2 linked regions of the Chryseolinea soli genome follow. The protein of the gene in region 2 interacts with the protein of the main gene of each other region in a pairwise test. Links are inferred from orthologs where the notes say so. Each region holds a gene or a part of one and is shown on either strand. Other genes may lie near its edges.

Region 1 (2,962 bases), 280 kb from region 2 along the record:
ACCTGCTGGCGGCCCACGAGGGGTATATTGGCGCGCTGGTGGAAAACGGGCATGCCCTCCTGGAAGGCCGGGTGCTCCGCCTCACCAAAAACGGCAAACTGCTGGCCGATAAAATTGCTTCCGATCTATTTTTACTAACGCCCTGATTGCGGCGCGGTGCCACGAAGAACTTTTGTATTTTTCGATGTTGTTTCATCCTCTAACACCATCATTGTGAGATCAACGGAAGAAAAAAAGGTATACATGCTCCTGAAATCGGTCATTTTCCACTATCACGGACTGGACGAGCAGGAAAAGCTGGACCTTGACAAAACGGCCGACGAACTGGACGCCCATGTGGAATACAAATGGGCCCTGGATTTTGTGGGCCAGGATCACCTTACTTCCTTCGAACGGGCCCGCCTCTATCTGAACGACATCATTGCCGACTATCCAAAGGAAAAAAGAATCGAACTGATCAACATGGTGTGGCAGGCGAACAACCTGAAGGGCTATGTTACCGAGATGGAAGCTACAGCCATGCTAAAACTTGCCAGAGATTGGAATGTGCAGCGTGAATTGATTGATTTGGTATTGAAATGACCCTTTCCGGGGCTTTCCCCCTCTTTCCCGAAATCTGTCTCTCCCGGTTTTCCGGAATAAAAAAAGAGACTGCGTTTTTGGGCAGCCTCTTTTTTAGTTAAAGGTTTGCTATGTTTTATCCATTCATGGAGATGAGGAATTCGTCGTTGTTGCGGGTTCCCTTCATTTTGTTTTGGAGGAATTCCATGGCTTCTACCGAGTTCATGTCGGCCATGAACTTGCGGAGTATCCACACGCGCTGCAGTTCTTCTTCTCTCAACAACAGGTCCTCGCGACGGGTGCCGGATGCCGGTACGTCGATGGCGGGGTATACTCTTCTGTTGGAAAGCTTGCGGTCGAGCTGGAGTTCCATGTTACCGGTTCCCTTGAATTCTTCGAAGATCACTTCGTCCATTTTCGAACCGGTGTCGATAAGGGCTGTGGCGATGATGGTGAGCGAGCCACCGTTCTCGATCTTGCGGGCTGCACCAAAGAAGCGCTTGGGTTTGTGGAGCGCGTTGGCGTCCACACCACCGGAAAGGATCTTTCCGGAAGAAGGCACCACGGTGTTGTAGGCACGCGCCAGACGCGTGAGCGAGTCGAGGAGGATCACCACGTCGTGACCGCATTCAACCATGCGTTTTGCTTTCTCCAACACGATGCTGGCCACTTTCACGTGGCGCTCGGCTTGTTCGTCGAAGGTGGAGGCGACTACTTCGGCTTTTACGCTGCGAGCCATATCCGTTACTTCTTCCGGGCGCTCGTCGATGAGCAGCACGATGAGGTATACTTCAGGGTGATTTTCGGCGATGGCGTTAGCGATGTTTTTCAGCAACACGGTCTTACCCGTTTTGGGTTGTGCCACGATCATACCGCGCTGTCCTTTACCAATAGGAGAAAACAGGTCGAGGATACGGGTCGACAGGTTGTCGGGCGCCGTGCTCAGTTTCAGTTTTTCGTTAGGGAACAGGGGTGTGAGGTATTCGAAGGCTACGCGGTCGCGGATCTCTTCGGTGGTTTTTCCGTTGACGGATTCCACTTTCAGGAGGGCGAAATATTTCTCGCCTTCTTTGGGGGGGCGGATCGATCCTTTTACGGTATCGCCGGTCTTGAGACCAAACAATTTGATCTGCGACGGCGACACATAAATGTCGTCGGGGCTGGCCAGGTAGTTATAGTCGGAAGAGCGGAGGAAGCCATAGCCGTCCTGCATGATCTCCAATACGCCTTCGTTGTTGATGGCGCCGTCGAATTCGCGGATGGCGACACGATATTGGATGGGACGCTCTTCGCGTACATCGGCACGGCCGGCGCGGATGAGGTCTTCCTGTGTGTTGATCTCCGGTTCGTTGTCGAGGTTTTCGGGCTCGGGTTCGGCGAAGGTTTGGGGTGTGCTATCAAAATTTATGTCGATCGAATCCAGGATCTCGTCACTGGAAAAATCGGATTCTGTTTTGGGGACCGGCGGCGCGGGAGTAGGGGCTACATTTTCGCGGCGGCGGGGACGCATTTTGCGTTCGGGTTCTGCGGAAGCAGAGGCGGTGGCGGGTGAGGAGGAAGCGGCAGGTGCTACGGGAGGTTTTCTGGCGGGAGCTGCTTCGCCCGCGACGGCTTGCTGATCGAGGATTTTGTAGATGAGGTCTTGTTTGGAAAGCTTCTTTGCGTTCTTCACGCCCATCTCCTCCGCAATTTCTTTCAATTCTGAAAGAAGCCTGACATTCAGGTCGTCAATAGTGTACATGTTAATTTAAAAATGAGGTTGTTGAAAAAAAGTGTTTTTGTTGAATTGGTTGTGTTGTGATCAGCCAAGCTGAAGTTAGGATCATGGAAACAACTAACTAGAGAACTAAGTTTTGGGTAAATAAAGTTCGGATTTTTTGTTCAGAGGGCTTGAGATGAAGCCGTATGATGATGCAAGTATAGGCGAAATTTGACTATTATCAAATTGTGAAAATATTTTATTCGCCCCAAAAAGCCGTCCGCTGTGCAAAAAAACTAATTTTGAATCCTTAAAAAAAACTAAAAATTCTCATGCTACAGGCAGTTGTCATCCGCGAACACACAGCGAAAATATTGGAAGGCCTCCGGAAACGAAATCTGAAGGACGCCGATGTCCTCATACAAGCGATCCTGGACAATGACCTGTTGCGTCGCGATACGCAAAGGGTGTTGGATGACCTGAAAGCAAAATCAAACCTGGATTCCAAAAAGATCGGCGAGCTGATGAAAGGCGGCCAAGCCACTGAGGCCACGGCCTTGCGCGCTTCTGTCGCTGCCGATAAAGAAAAGATCAAAAATCTGGAAGCCGACCTGGATGTGTATGAGAAAAAGCAAACTGAAATTCTCTACAAGATCCCCAACGTCCCCCACGAAAAGGTACCCGCCGGCAAAAGCGCTGAAG
Region 2 (3,193 bases):
TTTCAACGTTGCAAACAAAGGAGAGTAGTCGACACCTTCTTGTCTTTCAAGGGCTTTCTGGATCAGCGTGTTTTTGTACACTCTGTATTCCACACCGCTCTTGAAGCACATTCTTCTAAAATTGTTTACCTGTTCTACGGTGAAGCCCGAAGCGTCGGTAATATAGAAGTGGGCGTTGTCGGCAAACTTTGCAGAAAGTTCGTCTATAATCTGTGCTTTTTCTTCTCTGGTCATGTTCTTATTGCTTAACGCCAGCTACGGAATTCGTGTCAACGGTAATACCCGGGCTCATCGTTGTCGACAAAGTGATGCTTTGGAAGTAAGCACCCTTTGCTGATGCGGGCTTCAGCTTGGCAATAACATTGATCATTTCTGCGACGTTGTCCCGGATCTTATCGGCCGAGAAGGAAGCTTTACCAACACTGCAGTGGATGATACCTTGTTTATCAATTTTGAAGTCGATTTTACCGGCTTTTACTTCTTTCACGGCTTTACCAACTTCGAGCGTAACAGTTCCTGATTTAGGATTGGGCATGAGGCCGCGGGGTCCGAGGATCTTACCCAGCTTACCTACTTTTGCCATTACCGTAGGGGTACAGATGATCACATCGATATCTGTCCAGCCGCCTTCGATCTTTTGGAGGAAGTCGTCCAGGCCTACGTGTTCGGCGCCAGCGTCTTTGGCTTCCTGAACTTTGTCAGGGGTGCAAAGAACCAACACGCGTACATCTTTACCGATTCCGTGGGGCAACGCTACCACACCTCTCACCATTTGGTCAGACTTTTTAGGGTCCACGCCCAGGCGGATGTCAACGTCAACGGAGGAATCGAACTTTGCAAAGGTGATTTCCTTCACAAGTTTTGAAGCATCTTCAAGGGAATACTCCTTCTCAGGATTGTATTTCGCAAGGACTGCTTTTCTGTTTTTAGAAATTTTCGCCATCGCTGTGATTATTTATCCCAAGGGGGAGTTCCTGATACTGTTATACCTAAGCTTCTTGCCGTTCCGGCCACCATTTTCATGGCAGACTCAACTTTGAATGCGTTGAGGTCGGGCATTTTTGTTTCGGCAATCGTCTTAACCTGATCCCAGGTGATCGAGCCCACCTTGGTGCGGTTCGGTTCTGCGGATCCTTTTTGTTTTTTTGCTGCATCCAAAATCAGGATTGCGGCGGGAGGAGTTTTGATTACAAAATCGAACGACTTGTCGTTGTAGATACTGATCAAAACGGGCAACACCTGTCCGGGTTTGTCCTGCGTACGGGCATTGAATTGCTTGCAAAAGTCCATGATGTTCAGACCTTTGGAACCCAATGCAGGACCAATCGGAGGTGCAGGGTTTGCCTGTCCGCCTTTTACCTGTAATTTCAGATAACCTATAATTTGTTTTGCCATGTTATCTTAATCTAGCTTTTCAACCTGCATATAACTTAACTCGACCGGTGTGTTCCGGCCGAAAATCTTCACCATCACGTTGAGTTTCTTTTTGTCTTCAAAAATTTCCTCTACCGTGCCGGTAAATCCACTGAAAGGTCCATCCATAACTTTTACGGACTCGCCCTTGATAAAAGGTGTTTCGAGTTTTTCCTCGAATTCGTCAATCTCATCAACTTTACCGAGAATCCTATTTACCTCTGATTGACGAAGAGGTACAGGATCCTTGGAAGCCCCGGTGCCGTTGTTACCGAGAAACCCAATCACGCCCGGAATGCTATTGACAGCGTGGTGAGCCTCCCCGTTCGAGAGATCTGCGGAAAGGAGAACGTAGCCCGGGAAGAAATTTCTTTCTCTCACCCGTTTCTTACCGTTTCTCATTTCGTATACTTTTTCAGAAGGGATCAGAACTTGCGGGATAAAATCCGTGAGTTTTGAGCGTTCAATCTCAGTCTCCAGGTAGGATTTAACCTTCTTTTCCTGGCCGCTGACGACCCTGAGCACATACCATTTCAGTTCGCCCATGACCTTCTGCATTAAAATTCTCTGTAAAACCACTTCAGACCTGATTTGAAAACCACGTCTACAGCGTATATGACTAAAGCGAAAATGGTGGAAGCTACCAACACCAGGATGGCGCTGCCTTGCAACTCACTGTACTTTGACCAAGTAACCTTGTTCTTGATCTCATCCCAGGACTCTGCGATATAGGTCTTTAACCTCTCCATTTGATTTTTTTAAACTTTTTTTGCACGGGTGGAGAGACTCGAACTCCCAGCCAATGGTTTTGGAGACCACTACTCTACCAATTGAGCTACACCCGTTTACTTAAAAATACCGAATTCTGGCCTTTTTGACCTTCCTTTAGCCGGAGCCGCTCAAACTCCTGAGCCGCACCCATGTACCTCAGCCCAAAAGGACTGCAAAGGTAAAACAAAGGACCAGAAAACAAAAGCGTTCCTGAAAATTTTCAGAAACGCTTTATGCTTTGATTATCTGGAGGTTAGTCCAGGATTTCAGTCACCTGACCCGATCCTACGGTGCGACCACCTTCGCGGATAGCGAAACGGAGACCTTTTTCCATAGCGATCTTGTTGATCAGCTCAACTTCGATGGAGATGTTATCGCCAGGCATAACCATTTCCACGCCGGCAGGAAGCTTACACTCACCTGTTACGTCGGTTGTGCGGAAATAGAATTGAGGGCGGTATTTGTTAAAGAATGGCGTGTGACGGCCACCTTCTTCTTTCGAAAGAACGTAAACTTCGGCTTTGAATTTAGCGTGGGGCTTTACAGAACCAGGCTTGCAAATAACCATACCACGACGGATTTGCTCTTTTTCAATACCGCGGAGGAGGAGACCTACGTTGTCGCCGGCTTCACCTCTGTCGAGGATCTTACGGAACATTTCCACGCCCGTGATGGTAGATTTAAGGTTTTCAGCACCCATACCGAGGATTTCTACGGCATCGCCAGTGTTGATCACACCTCTTTCAATTCTACCGGTAGCAACGGTACCACGACCAGTGATCGAGAACACGTCTTCTACAGGCATCAGGAAGTCTTTGTCGATCAAACGAACGGGCAGGGGGATATAATCATCCACAGCCTTCATCAGTTCTTCAACTTTTTCAACCCATTTCGGCTCGCCGTTCAGGGCGCCGAGAGCGGAACCTCTGATAACGGGCATGGTGTCGCCAGGGAAAGAGTAAGCGGACATCAGTTCGCGAACTTCCATTTCAACGAGGTCAAGCAATTC

Evidence for each region. Proteins that work in one complex are often made in the same cells at the same time.
Region 1: the proteins of nusG (region 2) and rho interact in binary tests that used the Escherichia coli proteins (3 or more experiments, as listed by UniProt). The link is inferred for Chryseolinea soli from one-to-one orthologs.

The regions. Positions count from the first base shown.
Region 1 is NZ_CP032382.1:2,507,141-2,510,102, reverse strand. It holds rho (transcription termination factor Rho), read right to left. Parts: upstream 2,303-2,962; coding sequence 698-2,302; downstream 1-697. Other genes in the region: serS (serine--tRNA ligase), read left to right, coding at 2,593-2,962; D4L85_RS10840 (hypothetical protein), read left to right, coding at 244-582; hemW (radical SAM family heme chaperone HemW), read left to right, coding at 1-146. UniProt on the Escherichia coli protein: Facilitates transcription termination by a mechanism that involves Rho binding to the nascent RNA, activation of Rho's RNA-dependent ATPase activity, and release of the mRNA from the DNA template.
Region 2 is NZ_CP032382.1:2,784,516-2,787,708, reverse strand. The notes cover bases 181-3,059. They hold nusG (transcription termination/antitermination protein NusG), read right to left. Parts: upstream 1,960-3,059; coding sequence 1,402-1,959; downstream 181-1,401. Other genes in these bases: tuf (elongation factor Tu), read right to left, coding at 2,438-3,059; secE (preprotein translocase subunit SecE), read right to left, coding at 1,971-2,162; rplK (50S ribosomal protein L11), read right to left, coding at 952-1,395; rplA (50S ribosomal protein L1), read right to left, coding at 239-943; rplJ (50S ribosomal protein L10), read right to left, coding at 181-234. Outside these bases: more of rplJ, read right to left, coding at 1-180; more of tuf, read right to left, coding at 3,060-3,193. UniProt on the Escherichia coli protein: Part of the processive rRNA transcription and antitermination complex (rrnTAC). The complex forms an RNA-chaperone ring around the RNA exit tunnel of RNA polymerase (RNAP).